DNA from 3 places in the Streptomyces sp. NPDC054866 genome. Region 2 is predicted to be linked to each of the others. Evidence: riboswitches for the same ligand, from Rfam matches in the RefSeq annotation. Region 2 holds a riboswitch; each other region holds the start of a gene.

The links. A riboswitch is a leader RNA that binds a small molecule or an ion and turns the genes downstream of it on or off. The one in region 2 is predicted to bind cyclic di-AMP.
Region 1: it holds a riboswitch for cyclic di-AMP, as region 2 does, so the genes downstream of both, ACWGI2_RS07040 (C40 family peptidase) here and ACWGI2_RS34295 (LysM peptidoglycan-binding domain-containing protein) in region 2, are expected to answer to the same signal.
Region 3: it holds a riboswitch for cyclic di-AMP, as region 2 does, so the genes downstream of both, ACWGI2_RS17190 (NlpC/P60 family protein) here and ACWGI2_RS34295 (LysM peptidoglycan-binding domain-containing protein) in region 2, are expected to answer to the same signal.

What each region holds. Positions count from the first base shown of each region.
Region 1 is NZ_JBSGZA010000001.1:1,640,450-1,647,722, reverse strand. Features, by position in the region: gene ACWGI2_RS07055 (amidase) at 1-1,116, opposite strand, end outside; gene ACWGI2_RS07050 (ATP-dependent Clp protease proteolytic subunit) at 1,276-1,911, shown strand; gene ACWGI2_RS07045 (hypothetical protein) at 1,919-2,227, shown strand; cyclic di-AMP (ydaO/yuaA leader) riboswitch at 2,595-2,755, shown strand; gene ACWGI2_RS07040 (C40 family peptidase) at 2,759-3,232, shown strand; gene ACWGI2_RS07035 (DUF6328 family protein) at 3,394-3,960, shown strand; gene ACWGI2_RS07030 (LysE family translocator) at 3,938-4,567, opposite strand; gene ACWGI2_RS07025 (LysR family transcriptional regulator) at 4,697-5,608, shown strand; gene ACWGI2_RS07020 (ATP-binding protein) at 5,597-6,064, opposite strand; gene ACWGI2_RS07015 (helix-turn-helix domain-containing protein) at 6,337-7,197, shown strand; gene ACWGI2_RS07010 (DUF397 domain-containing protein) at 7,207-7,273, shown strand, end outside.
Region 2 is NZ_JBSGZA010000008.1:260,897-268,169, forward strand. Features, by position in the region: gene ACWGI2_RS34270 (ABC transporter substrate-binding protein) at 117-1,370, shown strand; gene ACWGI2_RS34275 (carbohydrate ABC transporter permease) at 1,367-2,320, shown strand; gene ACWGI2_RS34280 (carbohydrate ABC transporter permease) at 2,317-3,168, shown strand; gene ACWGI2_RS34285 (maleylpyruvate isomerase N-terminal domain-containing protein) at 3,176-3,880, shown strand; gene ACWGI2_RS34290 (GNAT family N-acetyltransferase) at 3,953-4,495, shown strand; gene ACWGI2_RS34295 (LysM peptidoglycan-binding domain-containing protein) at 4,585-5,310, opposite strand; cyclic di-AMP (ydaO/yuaA leader) riboswitch at 5,313-5,469, opposite strand; gene ACWGI2_RS34300 (class I SAM-dependent methyltransferase) at 6,144-6,953, opposite strand; gene ACWGI2_RS34305 (hypothetical protein) at 7,073-7,264, opposite strand.
Region 3 is NZ_JBSGZA010000003.1:376,511-383,783, forward strand. Features, by position in the region: gene ACWGI2_RS17175 (hypothetical protein) at 1-501, opposite strand, end outside; gene ACWGI2_RS17180 (NlpC/P60 family protein) at 536-1,579, opposite strand; gene ACWGI2_RS17185 (hypothetical protein) at 1,899-2,252, shown strand; gene ACWGI2_RS17190 (NlpC/P60 family protein) at 2,338-3,546, opposite strand; cyclic di-AMP (ydaO/yuaA leader) riboswitch at 3,555-3,711, opposite strand; gene pcrA (DNA helicase PcrA) at 3,955-6,456, shown strand; gene ACWGI2_RS17200 (M23 family metallopeptidase) at 6,478-7,273, opposite strand, start outside.

The DNA.
Region 1 (7,273 bases), on a different contig from region 2:
CTCCCGCACCCGGTGGAACAGTTCGCTGTGCAGCACGGTGGCCCGCTCCAGGTCGAGGCCGGTGAGCGTGCGCCCTTGCCGTACGTTCCGGACCAGGCTGGGTTTGATCCGGTCGGCCGCGGTGTCCATGAGCCTGCCGAGTGCCAGGTGGAACTGCCAGGCGCGGAAGGTCCGGAACACCTCGTCGGCGCCGGACAGATCGGGGCAGGCCTCCTCGACCGCGCACCCCAGGTCGGCGAAGGCCGTGACAGCGGGTGCGAGCACGTCCCTGACCTCGCGGTCGACGGGCACCGCTCCTCCCAGGTCGGGCGACCAGGCGATGCGCAGCCCGCTCAAGTCCCGCTCCAGCGGCCCGCCGAACGCGCTCCCCGGCGTCTCCAGGGCGATCGGCGAGCGCGGGTCGGGCCCCGCGACGACGGACAGGAGCAGGGCCGCGTCGGCGACCGTGCGCGCCATCGGCCCCTGCACGGCCATGGTCGACCAGGGGGCGGTCTCCGGCCAGCTGGGCACCCGGCCCGGCGAGGGGCGCAGGCCCACCACGTTGCAGAACGACGCGGGGTTGCGCAGCGAACCGCCCATGTCGCTGCCGTCGGCCAGGGGATGCATGCCGCACGCGAGCGCCGCGGCCGCTCCCCCGCTGCTGCCGCCCGCCGATCGCCGAAGGTCGTACGGGTTGCGGGTGGCACCGAAGACCGGGTTGACGGTGTGCGAACCGGCCGCGAACTCGGGGACGTTGGTCTTGCCGATGGTGATCGCCCCGGCGGCCCGGATGCGTTCGACGATCAGCTCGTCCCTGACCGGGACGTTGTCGGCGAGGAGCGGCGTCCCGTAGGTGGTCCGGATGCCACGGGTGTCGTGGGTGTCCTTGTGGGCGACGGGCAGCCCGTGCAGCGGGCCGAGCGGCTCACCGCGCACGGTGGCCTCGTCGGCGGTGTGCGCCTCGGCGAGCGCGCGCTCCGCCACGAGGGTCACCACCGCGTTCACGGCGCCGTCGACCTGCTCGATCCGGTCCAGGTGCGCCAGGACGACCTCGCGCGCCGACAGCTCGCGGGCGCGAATTCTGGCGGCGAGTTCGCGGGCGGTGAGGTGGACGAGCTCGGAGGCTTCAGGGCTCATACGACGACGCTTTCGGCTCGGGGCGGCGGAGATCGCGACGAGGCGGAGTATGCCCACGCCGCCGGATCCCTCGAACCCCTCACCAAGGTTACGTACATCCTGTACATTTTTTACGGAAGCCTTGGGGAGCAGCCGACCCCGGCAGAGGAGAGACGTGCCATGAACCAACCGTTCGCCCGCCATGTCCTGCCCGAGTTCACCGAACGCACCAGCACGGGGCAGCGGACCCTCGATCCGTACTCGAAGCTCCTTGAGGAACGCATCGTCTTCCTGGGGACGCCGATCGACGACACATCGGCCAACGACGTGATGGCGCAGTTCATGCACCTCGAACATCTGGCGCCCGACCGCGACATCGCGCTCTACATCAACTCCCCCGGCGGCTCGTTCAGCGCGATGACCGCGATCTACGACACCATCCAGTTCGTCACCTGCGACGTGGAGACGACGTGCCTCGGGCAGGCCGCGTCGTCGGCCGCCGTCCTGCTGGCCGCGGGCACCCCCGGCAAGCGGTTCGCGCTGCCCGGCGCCCGGGTGCTGATCCACCAGCCCTCGCTCGCCGAGCCGGTCCACGGCCAGACCTCCGACCTGGCGATCCAGGCCGACGAACTCCTGCGCACCCGCGCTCAGCTGGAGAAGCTGCTCGTCCAACACACGGGCCGGAGCGCGGAACGCGTCGCGGCCGACATCGAGCGGGACAAGATCCTCACCGCATCCGAGGCGGTTGACTACGGCCTGGTGGACCGGATCATCGCGAGCCGCAAGTCGTCCCTCCGCACACCGGACGCGGGGTGAACCGCCGATGCTGCCACCCGAGCTCCCTCCGCTGCCCGCACTCACCCGCGCCGAGGGCGAGTTGATCGACCGCTACCTCGAAGTGGTCGACCTGGTGGGCCGGATCAACCCCGCCCGCGCCTCGGACACCTACGGCGGACTGCGCGCCGCCCAGGCCCTCGTCGGCAGGGCGACCGCCCTGCGGGACGCCCTGACGCTCATGCATCAACGGGGCGAGAGCGCCGTGCACGCGCCGACACTGGCCAGGGCGCTGCGGGCCCTCGACGGAGAACGGCGGTCGGGGCGGGTCACCGTGCCGCCTCCGGCGCCGTCCTGAGCGCCCGTCACCTCCTCGCCCGAAGTCCGGGGTGTCCGGGGCCGATCTCAAACGAACCAAACGGGCTACCTCGTTCGGCGTAGACATTCGTCGTTATTCGGGCCGTCTTCAGTTGCGTCAGATGTGTACGCGGGGGCCGGAATTCCTCGTTCCGGTGCTGGTCGAACGATCGTCTGGTGCCATGTCCGGATCCCGAATCCGACCTTGTCCACCCGAACGGTTCAGCCGTGAGGAGCCTCACAAAACGCCGTTTCGGCTCGGAATTCTTGCCCTTGACGGGTCAAGATCCCTTCCGACGACAAGCCCCCGCCACAGCGGCGGGGCGGTCCGGGCGGACGCCGAGTCCTGCCGCCACCCGGATGACCGGTCGACATTGGTGCTTTGGCAGGAGTGGAGGACCCAGGCATGACGGGTCGGTCCGGAAAGTCCGGACGACGGCCCTTGGGGTGAAGCCGCACACCGCGGCCGGGCAACTTTGTCAGCCCGAATCCGACAGGTCATCCTTCACAGGCGGTTGACGAAGGGTTGCGCATGACCGCGCTGAATCATGTTCCGTCGCTGCTCACCAGGGCCGGTTCCGTATCGGCCCTCACGCTCGCCGTCGTAGGCGGCACCCTCGTGGCCCCGGGGCTCACGTCGGAGGCAGAGGCCGCGACTCACGGGACGAAGGCGCTCAAGATCGCCGCCTCCAAGAAGGGTTCGCCGTACCGCTACGGAGCGACGGGGCCCAACCGGTTCGACTGCTCGGGCCTCACCCAGTACTCGTTCAAGCGCGCGGGCAAGAAACTGCCACGCACCGCCGGACAGCAGTACAACAAGACCCGCCACGTCTCCGCGTCCAACCGCGCACGGGGCGACCTGGTCTTCTTCCACTCGGGCCGGAACGTCTACCACGTAGGCATCTACGCGGGGAAGGGCCGGATCTGGCACGCCCCCAAGTCGAACACCGTGGTGCGACTCGAGAAGATCTGGACGAAGAGCGTCTCGTACGGCCGGGTGCGCTGATGGCCCGTCACTGATCGCCGGTCGCTGACCTGTCGGAGGGCGGTGGCGGTGGCCTCACGGCCGCTGCCGCCGCTCGGCCACCGCTCAGCCACCGCTCGGTCTGCGCTCTGATCGGCGCGCCCGCCAGGCGTGGAGCGCGTCGACGCGGATACTCGTGCGCCATGGCCGAAAACAACAGTTCTTCCACTGCGGGTGAACCGCCGCGCAACGAAACGCGCTTCGAACGTGCCGATCGCAACTTCTCGGAGATCCTCCAGGAACTGCGGGTCACGCAGGCCGGGGTGCAGATCCTCTTCGCGTTCCTGCTGACGCTCGCCTTCACCGAGCGCTTCCCCTCGCTCGACACGATGCAGCGCGCCACCTACGTGACCACGCTGCTGCTCGCCGTCCTCTCCGCGGCGTTGTTCACCGCTCCGGCCGCCGTGCACAGGTCGCTGTTCGGGCAGCACGCCAAGCCGCTGATCGTGCGGGTGTCGTCCCGCCTCGCCGGTATCGGTCTGGGGGTCCTGGTGTTCGCGGTCTCCGGCGCCGTACTCCTGGTCGTCGACGTGGCGGTGGGCAGGACCGGCGGGATCATCGCGAGCGCGGGCACGCTGGTGGTGTGCGCGGGCCTGTGGGGCCTGCTCCCCCTCCTGGTGCGTGGCGCGGCGGACAAGAACGAGGGCCGGGGCGACGACGGCAAGGCATCGGGCACGTCGCACGACATCAGGCCACCAGGGCCTCGGTGAGGAGCACCAGGCCGAGCACGCTGAGCGCGACGCCCGTGCCGCCCTCGATGGCGCGGGCCGTACGCGGCCTGCGCAGCCACCGCCCGAGCCGGTCGACCAGGAGCGCGACGACCGGGAACCACACCAGGGCGAGGGCCACGATGATGGACGCGAGCAGCAGTGTCCTCGGCATCGCGGGGCTGCCCGCGGGGACGAACTGGGGCAGCACGCTGAGGAAGGTGATGGGCGCCTTGGGGTTGAGGGCGTTGGTGAAGAACCCCTGCCGCAGGCTCCCCCCGACCGCCACCTGCTCCGCACCCTCCTGAGTGCCGAAGCTCTCCAGCGGCCGCGCCGCCGACCGCAGCGCGCGGTACCCGAGGTAGAGGACGTAGGCCCCGCCCGCGGCCTGCAACGCCCGGAAGAGCGTGGGAACCGCCGCGAGGACCGCCGCGACCCCGGCCACCGCGAGCGCCGTGTGCACCAGGAGCCCGCCCGCCACACCGATCGCGCAGGTGACCCCGGCGCGGCGGGAGGCGAGGGCGTTGCGCACCACGACGGCGAAGTCGGCGCCCGGCATGGCGACCATGCCCGCGGCGACTCCGGTGAAGGCGACCAGTTGTGCGTCCATGGCCTCAAGGCTGCCGTTCTTCTGCCTTCAGCAGGTATGTGGAATATCCTGGGTCTGCCTTAAGCAGGCCTTTAGCCCCACGCCGACGGGCCGCCGCACCGCCCGCCGGCTCCTGCACCGGGAGAGACCATGTACGACCCGACGCGGCTCGCCGCACTGGTGGCGGTCTCCGAGGCCGGGTCGATCACCCGCGCCGCCGAGCGCCTCGGCTACACCGTGCCCGCCCTCTCCCAGCAGCTGGCCAAGCTCGAACGGGAGGCGGGCACCGCGCTCCTGGTCCGGCACCACCGCGGGGCACGGCTGACCGGCGCCGGTGAGCTGCTGCTCGCGCGGGCGCGCCGGGTCCTTGACGAGATGGAGCAGGCGCGGCACGAACTGGCCCAGCTTGCGGGCCTTTCCGGCGGCAGGCTGCGCGTGGGGACCTTCACCACGGCCGGGATCCATCTGGTGCCGCCCGCGCTGACCGCGTTCCGCCGCGCCCATCCGGACATCGATCTGACGGTACGGGGCTATGAACCGCCGCTCGGCATCGCGGCCGTGGCGGCGGGCGAGGTCGACCTGGCCCTCACGCACACGTACGAGCCCGCGGATCCGGTGCCGCTGCCCGCGTCCGTGACGGCGGAGCCGATCCTGGTCGAGGAGCTCGTCCTGGTGACCTCGCCCGGACACGCGCTCGCGAACTCCCCCTCACGGCTGCCCCTGAGCGAGCTCGCCGGGCAGCCGCTCATCAGCATGGCGCCGACGCATCCGCCACGTCAGGGCGTGGAGTCCGCGCTCGTGCGGGCCGGCGCGACGCCCTCGGTCCTGGTCGAGACTCCGGGCTACGCGCTGGTGTGCGCGCTCGTCAGCGCCGGGCTCGGCGTCGCCGTCGTACCGGAGATGGTGGCGCGGACGGCGGCGACACCGGTGGGGATGAGGCCGCTTGAGCCCGGCATTCTGCGCCGCACGATCTCGGTCGTCCACCGCGCCGACGAGTCGCATCCGGCGGCGGACACCTTCCGGGCCCTGCTCCGGGGTGCCTTCGGACGCTCAGCGGGGTGAGGGCGAGACCGAGGGGGCCGTGGCCCCGTCGCGGACCGGCGCGGTCCACGGCAGCGCGATCCAGACGGTCTTGCCGCCCTCGGGGGTGGGCGTGACCGACAGCCTGCCGCCGCACTCCATGGTCAGCCAGCGGATGATCACCAGGCCGCGGCCGTTGTCCTGCTGGACGGCGGCGGGCAGCCGCTTGGGGTAGCGGGGATGGCTGTCGGTCACGCCGATGCGCAGCTGCTCGTCCCGGTCCAGCTCGATGTCCACCCTGAACGTGGGCGACTCGCCCCGGGTGTGCTGGACGGCGTTCGTGGCGAGTTCGGAGACGATGAGCCGGACCGTGTCGGCCGCTTCGGTCTCGCCCGGCAGGCCCCACTCGGCAAGGATGCTCGAGACGTATTTCCGGGCCGCGGAGACCGAGGCAGGATCGCTCGGCAGGGTGACGGATGCTTCCTGAAGGTCTGCCATGGCGACGTTGTCCCTTTCCCACCGGGGCTCGGCTCCGACTCGTAACGAAGGCACGAGGACAGTCCCGGAATGGTGCTTCGCGCCAGCCTGCCACTCTTGGACCCCTCACAGGTGGCCATCCACCAAGATGTGCATATATCTGTCGCTCAAAGCGGTGAACTCTGCTACGAGAGACCGTATTTGGGCGCGAGGTCGGCGCTTCCTCTACTGTCGCCCCTGAAGAGGCCAGGGGAGGCCGGAAAAGGGAACACTCCGTCGGGAAGGAGACGGACATGCGGTACGGTCCCGCGGTGCGCCGCCGGAAACTCGGCGCCGAACTGCGTGCGCTGCGCACGCGCGCCGGGCTCACCAGCGGCCAGGCGGCGGGCCGGGTCGGCTGGCATCAGTCGAAGGTCAGCCGGATCGAGACCGGGCGTAGCAGCGTCAAGGCGGCCGACGTAGGACTGCTGCTCGACGCGTACGAGGTGGGGGACCCCCAACTCCGCCAGTTGCTGGTGGCATTGGCGGGCTCGGACGACGACGGTGGACGCCGCCACTGGTGGCACGCCTATCGCGAGCTGCTGCCGCCCGCCTACCGCGACTTCATCAGCCTGGAGTCACAGGCCTGTCGGATGCGCACCCTGGAGACCACCGTCGTGCCGGGCCTGCTCCAGACGCCGGACTACGCGCGTGCGGTGACGCGGGCCGCGCTCGACGGGCTGCCGGACGAGCAGGTGGACACGCTGGTGGAGGTGCGTCTGGCACGTCAGGACGTACTGCGCACGGCTCCGCCGCTCCGGCTGAGCGTGATCCTGGACGAGGCGGTGCTGCACCGGCCGGTGGGCGGCAGTCAGGTGCTCGCGGGTCAGTTGAAACGGTTACTGGAAGCCGGACAGTTGCCCCATGTACGACTTCAGGTGTTGCCGTTCGCCGCCGGAGAGCACGTGGGTCTCATCGGCTCTTTCGTTATCTTCTCATTTCCGAACATTGCTGATCTGGATGTGGTTGTTCTCGACCACTTGACGAGTAGCCTCTACCTCGAACGGAAAGAAGACCTCCAGGCATACACGGAGGCCTTCAACTCCCTTCAGAGAAAGGCACTTTCACCCGAGGAATCAACGGATCACATCGCCGGGATACGTGACGGCGCGTAAGGGGGCACCATGACTGCACTGCCTCGGCACGTACCTTCCAGCACATCTCTGCACGGCGCACGGTGGTACCGCAGCA
Region 2 (7,273 bases):
GCCGCGAGGCCCCCGGATCAGCCGACACACGGCCGTAGTCCCTCTGTCGTAATCCGCTTGCATGGTTGATCGTTGGGCCGTCGGGACCAGCCGTACAGCGAACAGGGGGACGACCTATGACGATCAACCGCAGGGGACTGCTCGGGGCGGGCGCCGTGTTGGGGCTGCTGAGCGCATGTGGCTCCAACACGGGCCGGGACGACGGTGGTTCGGGCGACGGGCCGAAGCTGTCGCAGTGGTACCACCAGTACGGCGAGCAGGGCACCGAGCAGGCCGTGAAGAAGTACGCCGCCGCCTACAAGAAGGCGAACGTCACCGTCCAGTGGCGACCCGGCAACTACGACGAGCAGACCGCGGCCGCACTCCTCACCGACTCGGGCCCCGACGTCTTCGAGGTCAACGGCCCGTCCCTCGACCAGATCCAGGGCAAGCAGGTCGCCGACCTGACCGAGCTGTTCGACGGTGTCAAGGGCGACTTCAACCCGGCCGTCCTCGCCCCGAAGACGTACGACGGCAGGATCTGGGGCATCCCGCAAGTCATCGACATGCAGATGCTCTACTACCGCAAGAGCCTGCTCGCCGACGCGGGGGTTCAGCCGCCGAAGACGCTGGACGAGCTCGTGGACGCCGCGAAGAAGCTCACCTCGAAGAAGACGAAGGGCCTGTTCCTGGGCAACGACGGAGGCGCCGGCGTCCTGGGCGGCACGCCCCTGTACGCCGCCGGTCTCGAACTCGTCACCGCCGACGGCAAGGTCGGCTTCGACGACCCCGCCGCCGCCCGCGCCCTCGGCAAGATCCACCGGCTGTACGCCGACAAGTCGCTGCTCCTGGGCGCGCCCGCCGACTGGTCGGACCCGTCGGCGTTCGTCCAGGGGCTCACCGCCATGCAGTGGTCGGGCCTGTGGGCGCTGCCCACCGTGCAGAAGGAGCTCGGCGACGACTTCGGCGTCCTGCCGTTCCCGAAGGACGGCGCGGCGGGCAAGCCCTCGGTGCCGGTCGGCGCGTACGCCGCCGCGGTCAGCACGCGCAGCAAGCACCAGAAGGCCGGCAAGGACTTCCTCAAGTGGCTGTGGATCGACAGCACCGACCGCCAGGAGGACTTCGCCCTCGCGTACGGATTCCACATCCCGGCCCGTATGTCCCTGGCGAAGAAGGCTGACAAACTCAGCAAGGGCGCTGCGGCCGACGCCGTCCGCTACACCACGGACCACGGCCACGCCGAGCCCCTCCTCTGGACCCCCGCCAGCAGGAGCGCTTACCAAGATGCCTTGAGCCGGATCATCAAGGACGGCGCGAGCCCCGACGGCGAGCTCAAGAAGGTCGTGCGCAAGGTGTCCGCCGAGCTCGGCCGGGTGAAGAAGAAGTCGTGACCACAGCAGCCCCTCGCGAACAACAGGCAAGCGGGCGAAGGAAGTTGTGGGGACAGCAGAACCGCACCCTCTGGTTCTGGGTGTTCGTCGGACCCTTCCTGCTCGGCCTGGGCGTCTTCACGTACATCCCGCTCGGCTGGAGCGTCTACCTCAGCTTCTTCGACGCACACAACACCGTCACCCCGAACGACTTCGTCGGCCTCGGCAACTACACCGAGATGCTGCGGAACGAGGCGTTCACCGACAGCCTGTGGACCTTCCTGGTCTTCTCGCTCTTCATCGTGCCCGCGACGTACGCGCTCTCCCTCGCGCTCGCCCTCATGGTCCACCGCCAGCGCCGTGCCCAGGCGTTCTTCCGCTCGGTCTTCTTCCTGCCCGCGGCCTGCTCCTACGTCGTGGCCGCGCTCATCTGGAAGATGTCGATCTTCAACGGCGTGCGGTTCGGGCTCGCCAACACCGTCCTCGGCTGGTTCGGCGGCGACCAGATAGCGTGGCTTTCGACCACCGACCCGCCCTGGTACTGGGCCGTGATCGTCACCGTACGGCTCTGGCTCCAGGCGGGCTTCTACATGGTGCTCTTCCTCGCCGGACTCCAGCGCATCAGCCCCACCCTCTACGAGGCTGCGGCCGTGGACGGGGCGCGGCCCGGCTGGCAGGTCTTCCGCCACATCACGTTCCCGCAGCTGAAGGCCACATCGGTGGCGGTGGTGCTGCTGCTCGTCATCAACGCCTTCCAGGCGTTCGACGAGTTCTACAACCTGCTCTCGGACTCCCGCGGCTACCCGCCCTACGCCAGGCCACCACTCGTCTACCTCTACTACACGGCGCTCGGTCAGGGACAGAACCTCGGCCTCGGCAGCGCGGGCGCCGTCCTGCTCGCCCTGATCATCGCGGTGGTGACGGTGGGTCAGGCGAAGTGGTTCGGGCTCGGCAGGAAGGAGGCGGAATGAGAGACCACACGAGGGACGACGCAAGGGTCAGGGCCGGCCGCGCGCTACGCCTCTCGCTGCTGACAGCACTCGCGCTCCTGTTCCTGATCCCCTTCTACCTCCTCGTACGCAACGGGCTCTCGTCCGAGAGCGACATCACCTCGCCCGAGTGGACCTTCTTCCCCTCCTCGCTGCGCTGGGGGAACGTCAAAGAGCTCTTCGAAGACACCTCCGTGCCGTTCGCGCGCTCCCTGCTCAACTCCTCGCTCATCGCGGTCGCGACGACGCTCGGCACGCTGCTGCTGGCCTCGCTGGCCGGCTACGGCCTGGCCCGCATCCCGTACCGTCACGCGAACAAGGTGTTCTACGCGATCCTCGGCACGCTGATGGTCCCGGCCTCCGTCACCTTCGTCCCGACGTTCGTCCTGGTGTCGTCGCTCGGCTGGGTGTCGACGCTGCGCGGTCTGATCGTCCCGACGCTGTTCTCCGCCTTCGCGTGCTTCGTCTTCCGGCAGTACTTCCTCGGATTCCCACGGGAGTTGGAGGACGCGGCGCGCGTCGACGGGCTCGGATACTGGCGCACGTACTGGCGGGTGGTGGTGCCCAACTCCCGGCCCGTCTTCGCGGCGGTGGGCACGATCGTCTTCATCGGCGCGTGGAACTCGTTCCTTTGGCCGCTGGTCATCGGTCAGGACCGCGACGCATGGACGGTGCAGGTCGCCCTGTCGTCGTTCACCACGTCCCAAGTGATCAGGCTGCACGAACTCTTCATCGCGGCCGCCGTGTCGATCGTGCCGCTGCTCGTCGTGTTCCTGTTCTTCCAGCGGTGGATCGTGGCGGGGGTGGAGCGTTCGGGCATCGACGACTGACTCCTCCGTGTCCACGCCGAAGGCGACCACGTCGGCCATTTTCACGATGTCGGCCGTTGTTACGATCTTCCGCATGCAGAGCGCGGACATCGCAGTTGACGGGGAAGACCTGCGCCGGGTCGTCACTCTGGCCATCGACACCCTGAGGGACGCAGATCCCGCCGCCTGGGAGGCCAAGGCGGGAACGCTCGAGTGGACGTGCTGGGAGACGCTCGAGCATCTGGCCGACGATCTGTTCACCTACGCCGCGAGGTTCGGGCTCGCCGAGCCGCCGACGTCGACAGGGTTGCCGTTCCGGACGAGCAGTGACCGAAGCGGTGGGCCGGAGAACGTCATCTTCGTTGATCGGGCCTCGGGCCCCGAGGGGCTCCTGACCATCCTGGAGGCGTGTGGAGGCCTGCTCGCGTCCGTGCTGCGCACGGCACCTTCAACTACCGTCGCTCACCACGTCTTTGGGCCCTCTGATCCAGAGGGCTTTGCCGCCATGGCCGTCGTTGAGACCCTTGTGCACACCCATGACATCACTCAGGGGCTGAATCTGGAGTGGTCGCCGCCGAGGGGGCTGTGCGAACGGGTCCTGCGGAGGCTCTTTCCCCACGTCGCCATTGACTTCGACGTCTGGCAGATCCTGCTGTGGGCGACGGGACGCACCGCCCTTCCTCATCGCCCACGACTCACCGAGTGGCGCTGGTACGGCACGAAGGGTGCGTGAGTGCCCACCGCGCAACCGGGACGAACGCATATGGGGTTGCCGCCGGTCAGCCGTCTCGGATAGGAAGCCTGCATGCTAAAGGGCAGCAAGGTCGGGCTCAGGGCCCGGCACGAGGACGACATCCCGATCCTGCGGACCGAGCTCTACGACGACGTGGTCAACGCCTCGCGGTCCGAAGGCCGGCCGTGGCGGCCGATCACGCCCGGCTCGAAGGACTCGCGGCTGGTGGTCGACGACGACGAGCAGGGGCACGTCCCGTTCTCCGTGGTGGAACTGGACGGCGGCACGCTGGTCGGCACCGCGGCGCTGTGGAGCATCGACAACCACAACCGGTCCGCGCACATCGGGCTCGGACTGCTGCTGTCCGCCCGCGGAAAGGGCTACGGCACGGACGTCGTCGCGGTGCTGTGCCACTACGGTTTCGTCGTACGTGGCCTGCAGCGGCTGCAGATCGAGACGCTGGCGGACAACGCCGCGATGCTGCGCTCCGCCGAGCGCAACGGCTTCGTCCGCGAGGGGGTGCTGCGCTCCTCGGCCTGGGTGATGGGTGAGTTCATGGACGAGGTGCTGCTCGGGCTCCTCGTAGAGGACTGGAAGCAGGACTCGCGGAGCTAGGCCGCCCGCCTCCGTAGACAGGCCTGAGCCCCGGGCGTCTGGCGCGCCGGGGCTCAGAGGGGATGACGAGACGGGGGGTGCGGTCTGGTCTAGTACGGGCCGTTCACGTTGTCGATCGAGCCGTACCGGTCGGCCGCGTAGTTGCAGGCGGCAGTGATGTTGGCGACCGGGTCGTAGCTGTCCAGCGAGGTGCCGGGCACGTGGTAGGCGTTGAATGTGGGGGCGATGACCTGAAGGAGTCCCTTGGAGGGGGTTCCGGCCACGGCGTTGGAGTCCCAGTTGTTGATGGCCAGCGGGTTGCCGGAGGACTCGCGCATGATGTTGCGGTGGATGCCCTCGTAGGAGCCGGGGATGCCGCGCTGGGCCATGATGTCGAGCGATTCCTTGATCCAGCCGTCGAGGTCGTTGGTGTACGACTTCTTCGCCGGGGCAGAGGCGGGCTTGGCAGCGGCGGCGTCCTTGCGCTCGGAGCGGTCCGCTCGCTCGGCGGCGGCCCTCTCGCCGAGGGTGAGCTTGATGCCGGGGTGGATCAGTGCCGGGTCACCACCGAGGGCGTCGCGGTTGTCCTCGTACAGCTTCTTCCAGCCGCCGCTCAGCGAGTGCTCGCGGACGATCTTGGAGAGGGTGTCGCCCGCGGCGACGACGTAGGTCTTCGGGGCGGCGGCGGGCTTGGCGGCCGGGGCTGCCTGCGCGGCGCTGGCGGCGGTCGCGCCGAGGACCGGGAGCACGAGCACGGCCCCGCCCGTGCCTGCGGCGGCGATGCCGCGGGTGAGCGAGCTGGACTTGGGACGGCGGTGCTTTCCCTTTGCAGGCATGACGAATTCCTCTCCGTCGCCTACGAGGTGAGCTGTCGGGTTCGGACGGGAGATGTCCGGTCGCACTGCGCATGCGACTTCACCCCGAGCCGTTCCGGAATCCGGATCGGCGGCTTACCTGGGTCCCCCGCTCCTGCCGAGCGAAAGTGAGTGATGGGAAGGGTTTCCGGACAGCGGCAGGATTCGGCGTTCCATCCGGATTGACGGTGACGTTAAGCGAGAAAGCCCGGAGGGAACAAGAGCGGAATTCGAATAGGGAATGCGCGAGGCCAGTCCTTGGCGGTCAGAACCGCTGGCCCTCTTTGATCAAATAGCCCCAACTTTCTTTACGCAGAACGGAAGTGCGCTCAGCGGCGCCCCGGGGGACGCGAGCTGTTGGTGTGACCTATTCCACTGAATTGGATGCGGTCTGGAGGCAACCTACTGGCGCGTCGGATCGTCCATTTCGCACGAGTGTCCCGCAATGCAGACACAGCTTTATATACATTACTAATGCTGCACAAAAGCGCTCCTCATGGACAAGACGGACATGGGGTGAGGTTCGCTTTTCTGGCCAAAGGGGACATCTTGCCTAATTGGTGGAGGATGGTGGCCTGCGCGGAGCTGCTCCGGCTGGGGCCCGGCCGACGTCACCGAGGTGTCTGCGCACGGCCTCACTCGCCAGATCGAGCAACTCCCGGCATCTAGAGCCGAAATGGGGAAATCATTGTCGACGAGGGGCGGCAGTTGGAGTTGCTGAGTCCCCGTATGGGGGCGACCTGTTGTGTGCCCTACGCGATCTGCATTTCGAGAATCCCGGCTCTTCGCCCGCTCCTGGACACGCGCCGGCGCTCTCAGGCGCTGGCGCGGACCGGCCTTCCCCGGACCGCCCATGCGCGGGCGGCTAGCACGATCGAACCGTCCGGCCGCGTAGGCACGGTCTCGCGAAGTGCGTCACGCAAATGTTCTCGGGCGGATGGTGCGAGGGCGGTCACGTAGCCAGGGGCGGGGCCTTGTCCGGCCAGGAATGGCTCCCACAGGTCAGGGAATTCGGCGAAAACGGTGGCCACTTCCACCGGGGCGACAGCCACGTCGACGAGTCCAGCGTCCGTCCACAGCGATCGGAGGCGGTCCGGGCTGCACAGCGGGAATCGCCGGCTTTCGTCCAACTCGGCGGCCGACGGGTCCAGCGCGACCGCGGCTCGCCAGAAGTGACGCAGGAACGCCATGCCTTCGGCGTAGTCCCACACGTACGCGGCGACCAGCCCGCCCGGCCGCACGACCCGGGCCGCTTCGGCCACCGCCGCACCCGGCGCGGGAAGGAAGTTGAGCACCAAGCCACTGACGGCTACGTCGAACCCCGCTTGGCGCACCGGCAGCGACAGCCCGTCGGCGACGGCGAAGCACGCGGGCGGGGGAGCGGCGGCACGGGCCGCATCCACGAACCCGGCGGACCGGTCCAACCCCACCACCAGCCGCGGCCGACATCGCGCAGCCACAGCCGCGGTCAGCGCCCCCGTGCCACAGCCCACATCCAGCCACCGCAAACCGTCCTCGCAGCCGAGCCACGCCACGAACTCATCCGCGACCAGGCGACTCCACCGGCCCATGTACCGCTCGTAGGCGTTCCCGGCCGCCCACACGTCGAACCGCTGCTCCGTCATGCCACCACGATCCCTGACCGGACCCGCGCGAGCCACGGGAAGGCGTATGGGCCCGCTGGGCAGAGCGAGTTCGGCCGCGTCGAAGCTCGTAGGTACACGCGGCCGGAACCGGCACAGCGCTAGATGTCGCTGTCGCCGCTGGGTAGTTCGTTGTGGCCTTCAGTCCAGTTGTTGACCCACCCGCACACCCCGCACGCGTAGCGGCCGTTGACGCCCGATACCTCGGTGCCGCACCGGCGGCAGTCCGTCGTAGTGATCTCCTGAGAGTCCAGGAACGCCATGGCCAGCGTCTGGGGCCGTTCGGATGTCATGGCCCCGAC
Region 3 (7,273 bases), on a different contig from region 2:
GCTGTACGAGTCCCGGCCGGGCTCGGCGTAGGCGGCGGCCGCGAAGGAGGCCCACAGGCCGAGAGCGCACACGGTGAGGGACGAGAGGAGCCAGCAGAGGCTCAGGCCGGGGGAGCGCAGAGCGGAGTCCGACGCCGGGTGACTGTCCAATGCCAGCCAGCTGTCGGTGAGTTCGCGGATCCTCCGGTCGTTGCGGATGCCGACTACGACTCCGATCACCGAGGGAGCGAGGGCCCCGAGGCCCAGGAACGCGCAGATCGGGCCCATCACGAAGGCCATCGGATCGTGGTCCTCGATCATCCCGACCGGCACCGTCAGGAGCGCCCAGCCGATGACACCGCCGAGTGCGAACAGCCAGAGCAGCAGGAGACGGTGCACGCCAAGGCTTCGTCTGCGCAGGTCTTCGAGGGCCATGCCGCGGTCGTACAGGAGCGCGTTCCGGTCCGGCCAGGTGCGCAGATGGACAGGCGGCGGAGGCGGCGGCAGCGTACGGCGGGGCATGGCCCTGACATTACCCGCGGGCCTGCGAGACCTCTCACGCCACCCGCGTCGCCCCCGCGAACGGCATCTGGCTGATCGGTGCGAGGCGGACCGGCGCGCTCGGGTTCGGGGCGTGGATCATCTGGCCGTTACCCACATAGAGGCCCACGTGGCTGATGCCCTGGTAGAAGAAGACCAGGTCACCTGGCTGGAGTTGGGAGCGCGGCACGCGTTCGCCCGCGGCGATCTGCGCATACGTCGTGCGCGGCAGATCGACCCCCGCCGACCGGTAGGCGGCCTGGGTGAGCCCCGAGCAGTCGAAGGCGTCGGGGCCGGTGGCGCCCCAGACGTACGGGCTGCCGAGGGCCTTGTAGGCGTACGAGACGGCCGCTGAGGCACGGGAGTTGGGAGCCTTGGCCGGAGCGCCCGAGGCGCCGTCGCGGCCCGCGGTGCGGGACGACCTGTCCTCGCCCGCGAGCTCCGCGCGCTGGTCGCCGGTGAGCCGCGAGAGGAGCCGCTTGGCCGCGTCGAGCTTTCCGTTGACGGTCTTCTTGTGCTTGTTCAGCTCCGCCTGGCGGGACTTGAGGTGCGCGAGGGTGTCGTCGGCCTCGGTGCGCAGCTGGTCGATCTCCTGGAGCTGCTTCTGTACGCCGGTGACGGCCGCGGCCCGGCGGCTGTCCGCCCGGTCGGCGAGCGCGGCGCGCTCGAGGTACTGGTCGGGGTCGGAGGAGAGCGCGAGCTGGACGGACGGGTCGATGCCGCCGCTGCGGTACTGCGCGGCGGCGATCGAACCGAGCCCCTCGCGCGCCGAGTTGAGCTTCTCCGTCTTGCGGGCCGCCTCGTCCCGCAGCTCGCCCAGGGACTTCTCGGCTTTCTCGGCCTTCTCCTTGGCGCCGTTGTACTTCTCGGTGGCGACCTCCGCCTCGCGGTAGAGCGCGTCGACCTTGGACTTCACCTCGGCCGGACCGATGCGCGGATCCGCGTGTCCCGTGCCGTCGAAGGCGGTGGCCGTGGCAGCCCCGGCGAGGGCGATGGTGGCGGCGGTGCGGGCCGTATGGCCACTGAGCGAGCGCTGTTTCGGCTTGCGGTGCGCTGCCACGAAGGGGGCTCCTTAAGGTTCCGGCGGCGGCCCGCACAGGGGGAGCGGACCGCCGCCGGATTCTCGGCGGTGGTGTCCGGATGCCGCCCCTGGTCCGGGCGGCAGTGGGGAGCCGGTCACCTGACGAAGGACGCTAAACCTGACCGTCACGGGTTGGTGACGGATTGTGCGCAACTGGCGGAAGTGGGCGGCCCGGTGACCGTATGTGACTGCGTGATCTGTCGGGTCGGCGCTCTTCGCATGCGCGTGTGACCGATGCGGGGCTTGGGGCCCACCTGGCTACGGAGTGGTGATAAGGGCCCGGCTAGGCTCCGGGCCCATGGACGTACTCACCCATCTTTTCGTCGGCCTGCACATCATCGGCATCGCCTCCCTCCTGGGCGGCTTCCTCACCCAGATGAAGCAGATGGGTCAGGGCACGGCCCGCTTCAGCCCCGCCATGCTGCACGGCGCGCTCACGATGCTCGTCACGGGCGTGATCCTGGTGGGCCTCAACCAGGCGGACGACAACCCCGTCAACAACGTCAAGATCGGCATCAAGATGGCCGTCCTGATCGTGATCCTCGCGCTGGTCTATGTGAAACGGGACGAGGAGAAGGTGGACAAGGGGATGTTCGGCGCCGTCGGGCTGCTGACTGTCGCGAACATCTTCATCGCGGTGCTGTGGACCTGACACGACCCGCGGAAAACGGCCCTCCACGCGCGCGTGGAGGGCCGTTTCTCGTCTGACTCGTGTGAAGGGTTCTCGTGGGCGGCGGCTACGCGGGGCGCACCACGCTGTGGATCGGCATGTAGTAGATCGACTCGACGCGGACGTTCGCACCCGGCTTCGGGGCGTGGATCATCTTGCCGTCGCCGATGTAGATCCCTACGTGGCTGATGTCGTCGTAGAAGAAGACCAGGTCACCCGGCTTGGCATCGGCGGTCTTCACGGTCGTGCCGACCTTCACCTGGTCCCACGTCGTACGCGGCAGGGAGATCCCCGCGGCCTTCCACGCGTCCTGGGTGAGCCCGGAGCAGTCGTAGGAGTCGGGGCCGGTGGCGCCCCACACGTACGGCTTGCCGATCTGGGCCTCGGCGAAGTTGATGACCTTCGCGGCCTTCGTCGCGTAACCGCTGTCCGTGTCGCCGGAGCCAGAGCCGGAGCCCGTGCCGGAGCCGGTGTCGGAACCGGAACCGGAGCCCGAGTCCGGGGTCTCCTTGCCCTGCTCGCGCTCCTTGGCCGCGGCCTCTTCCGCCGCCTTGCGCTTGGCCTCCGCCTCGGCCTCCTGCTTGCGCGCCAGCTCGGCGGCCTTGCGCTTGGCCTCTTCTTCCTTCTTCTTCTCGATCGCCGCGAGCCGTGCCTTCTCCTCGGCCGTCAGCTCCGAGAGCAGCGTGCGCGCCTTGCCCAGCTTCTTCTGGACGGTCTGCTTGCTCGTCCTGAGTTCGTCCCGCGAGTCGCTCAGCGTCTCCAGGCTCTTGGCGGCCTTCGTGCGCTGCTTCGTCGCCGATGCCTGCTGCGTCTGGTAGTCGTCGACCGCCTTCTTCTGGCGCGCGGTCAGCCGGTCCGACAGGTGGTTCTGGTCGAAGAAACTCTGCGGGTCGTCGGCGAGCATCATCGTGGCGGTCTCGGAGACGCCACCGGTGCGGTACTGGGCCGCGGCGAACGTGCCCAGCTCCTGGCGGGCCTCGTTCAGCTTGTCGGTGCGCTTGGCCACGTCGTCGAGAAGTGTGTCGACCTTCTTGCGCTGCTTGTCGGTGCGCTCCTTGACCGAGTTGTACTTCTGGGTGGCCACGCCCGCCTGGTGGTAGAGGTCGTCGACCTTCTTCTGGACCTCTTCGAGGCTGGGCTTCCGGGGCGCGGACGGTGCCGCTTGCGCGCTCTGTGACAGGAGGGCCACGGAGGTGAGGGCTGCCGTCGTGATGCCGATGGCGGGGGTGGCGCGTAGGCCGGCAATGCGGGTCCGCGGCTTGCGGTGCGACGCCAAGGGAGGCGACTCCTTCCGTAGACCGCCTACCGGGTTAGCTGTCGGGTTCGGGCGGGTGGTTCCGGAAGGTTGCCCTACAGTCCCGTACTTCGTACGGGACCGATTCACCCCAAGTTCATCGTGGGTCCCCGGCTCCGAGGAGATCGAACTCGGCGGAGGCCGCCCGTTCCCGGCGGGGTTCGCCGGTGGGAGTACGAGCAGCCCGCGGAGCACGCTAGCCAACTCGTGTGGCCCGTGTGAAGGTTGATGTTCGATATGCCCGATACGTTTTCGTTACTTTACGAAGCTCTTGACGCGGGCACCCCGTGCCGTGGCGGAGAGTGATCAGAAGCGGGCGGGGCGTAGCCGGATCGACCTGGCCGGAACCCGGGGCGGGTTGTCAGTGGGGCCGCCTAGACTCGGGAGGCGATGAGCAGCCTCTTTGATGACAGCTTCCTGGCGGACCTCAAGCCCTCACGGGCTTCGGAGGAAGAGCCCCCGCCGCCGCCCGAGGACAGTGCTCCGGAGTCCGTTCCGGATGATCTGTTCGACGGGAAGTTCGACGCGCCCGTGCCCCGGGACGCGCACTACCGCGGCGGCGCCCCGCGCCCAGTGATCGACCCGGCTGCCCTGCTCGACGGTCTTAACGAGAACCAGCGCGCGGCCGTCGTGCACGCGGACTCCCCGCTGCTCATCGTCGCGGGCGCCGGCTCCGGCAAGACCCGGGTCCTGACGCACCGCATCGCGTATCTCCTGGCCGAGCGGCATGTGCACCCGGGACAGATCCTGGCGATCACGTTCACGAACAAGGCCGCGGGCGAGATGAAGGAGCGCGTCGAGCAGCTCGTCGGACCGCGGGCCAACGCGATGTGGGTGTCGACGTTCCACAGCGCGTGCGTGCGCATACTGCGCCGCGAGTCGAAGACGATCGGCTTCACCTCCTCCTTCTCGATCTACGACGCCGCCGACTCCAAGAGGCTGATGGCGCTGGTCTGCCGCGACCTGGACATCGACCCGAAGAAGTTCCCGCCGAAGTCCTTCAGCGCCAAGATCTCGAACCTGAAGAACGAGCTGATCGACGAGGAGACCTTCGCGGGCCAGGCCGCCGACGGCTTCGAGAGGACGCTCGCCCAGGCGTACGCGATGTACCAGTCGCGGCTGCGCGAGGCGAACGCCCTCGACTTCGACGACCTGATCATGACGACGGTCAACATGTTCCGCGCGTTCCCGGAGGTCGCCGAGCACTACCGCCGCCGCTTCCGCCACGTGATGGTCGATGAGTACCAGGACACCAACCACGCCCAGTACGCCCTGGTGCGCGAGCTGGTCGGCCCCTCCGGAGGCGAGGGTGACGACCCCGCCGAGCTGTGTGTCGTGGGTGACGCGGACCAGTCGATCTACGCCTTCCGCGGCGCCACGATCCGCAACATCCTCCAGTTCGAGGAGGACTACCCCGACGCGACCACGATCCTCCTTGAGCAGAACTACCGCTCCACGCAGACGATCCTGACCGCGGCCAACGCCGTCATCGAGCGCAACGAAAGCCGCCGACCCAAGAACCTGTGGACCAACGCGGGCGCGGGCGCGGGCATCATCGGCTATGTCGCCGACACCGAGCACGACGAGGCGCAGTTCGTCGCCGACGAGATCGACCGGCTCACCGACGCGGGCGACGCGAAGGCGGGCGACGTCGCGATCTTCTACCGGACGAACGCGCAGTCCCGTGTCTTCGAAGAGATCTTCATCCGCGTCGGCCTGCCCTACAAGGTCGTCGGCGGCGTCCGCTTCTACGAGCGCAAGGAGGTCCGGGACGTCCTCGCGTATCTGCGCGTGCTGGCCAACCCGGAGGACTCCGTCCCGCTGCGGCGCATTCTGAACGTACCCAAGAGGGGCATCGGCGACCGCGCGGAGGCGATGATCGACGCGCTCTCGCAGCGCGAGAAGATCTCCTTCCCGCAGGCGCTGAAGCGCGTCGACGAGGCGTACGGAATGGCGGCCCGCTCGGCGAACGCCGTCAAGCGTTTCAACGTCCTGATGGAGGAGCTGCGGACCATCGTCGAGTCCGGCGCGGGTCCCGCCGTCGTCCTGGAGGCCGTGCTCGAACGGACCGGGTATCTCGCCGAGTTGCAGGCCTCTACCGACCCGCAGGACGAGACGCGCATCGAGAACCTCCAGGAACTCGCCGCCGTGGCCCTGGAGTTCGAACAGGACAGCGGTGAGGCGGCCACCGGAGGCGAAGGGGAAGGCGAAGGGGAGGTCGCGGCCACAGGTGTGTCCGGCACGCTCTCCGAGTTCCTGGAGCGGGTCGCGCTCGTCGCCGACTCGGACCAGATCCCGGACGAGGAGGACGACGGCTCCGGAGTCATCACGCTGATGACGCTGCACACCGCCAAGGGCCTGGAGTTCCCGGTCGTCTTCCTGACCGGCATGGAGGACGGCGTCTTCCCGCACATGCGCTCCCTCGGCCAGGTCAAGGAGCTGGAGGAGGAGCGCCGCCTGGCGTACGTGGGCATCACGCGCGCGCGTGAGCGGCTCTATCTGACGCGGTCCTCGATGCGCAGCGCCTGGGGACAGCCTTCGTACAACCCGCCGTCGCGCTTCCTGGAGGAGATCCCGGAGACCCACCTGGACTGGAAGCGGAAGGGTTCCGTCGGCGCACCGGCATCCTCCGGGCCCGCGGCCTCGATCGCCTCATCCCTGTCGTCGTCGCGCTCGCGCACCGGGGGCGCGCAGGGCTTCGCCACGCGCCGTGCCTCGGAGAAGCCGGTGGTCGCGCTGGCGGTCGGGGACCGGGTCACGCACGACCAGTTCGGCCTCGGCACCGTGGTCGGGGTGAAGGGGACGGGCGCGAACGCCGAGGCGACGGTGGACTTCGGAGAGCCGAAGCCGAAGCGGCTCCTGCTGCGGTACGCGCCGGTGGAGAAGCTGTAACGCCGCGGGCGGCGGCCGGAGTTACGTCGGGTCGAGGCCGTGGCTGCGCAGCCACGGCAGCGGGTCGATCGCCGAGCCGCCGCCGGGGCGCACCTCGAAGTGCAGGTGCGGTCCTGTGGAGTTGCCGGAGTTCCCGGAGAAGGCGATGGGATCGCCTGCCTTGACGGGTCCGCTGGAGACCTTGTGCGTGGAGAGGTGGCAGTACCACGTCTCCGTGCCGTCCTTGGCGGTCACGATCGCCATGTTGCCGTAGGCGCTGTTCCACTTCGTGGAGACCGTGCCATCGGTGGCGGCGAGCACCTCGGTGCCGTACGACACCGGGAAGTCGATTCCGGAGTGCGCGGACATCCAGTTGATGCCGGCCTGTCCGTAGTACGCGCTCAGACCGTGCTGCTTCACCGGAAGCGAGAACTTGGGGCGCAGGCGCTCCTTGCGCGCGGCTTCCTCGGCGGCCTTCTTCTCGGCGGCGACCTTCTCCGCCTTGAGGTCGATGCGCTCCTGCGTACGGCTCGCGCGGTCGGCGAAGTCACCGGCGTCCGCGGAGAGGTTCGCCAACTGCGTGTCGAGCTTGTTGTTGGCGGCCGACGGCTGCACCGACGTGGGGTCCGGGGCCGATGCCGCCTGCGTCTCCTTCTCGTCACCGCCGCCGAAGTCGCCCACGGAGGCGGCGGCGATGCCCGCGACACCCATCACGCAGGCCGAGGGCACGGCGACGGTGAAGAGCGCGGAGCGTTTGGCGGGGGAGCGGCGGCGGGCCCGCGAGCGGGAGCCGTGCGCACGGTCGATGACCGGCGGCTCGTCGTCACCTGCGGCGCCC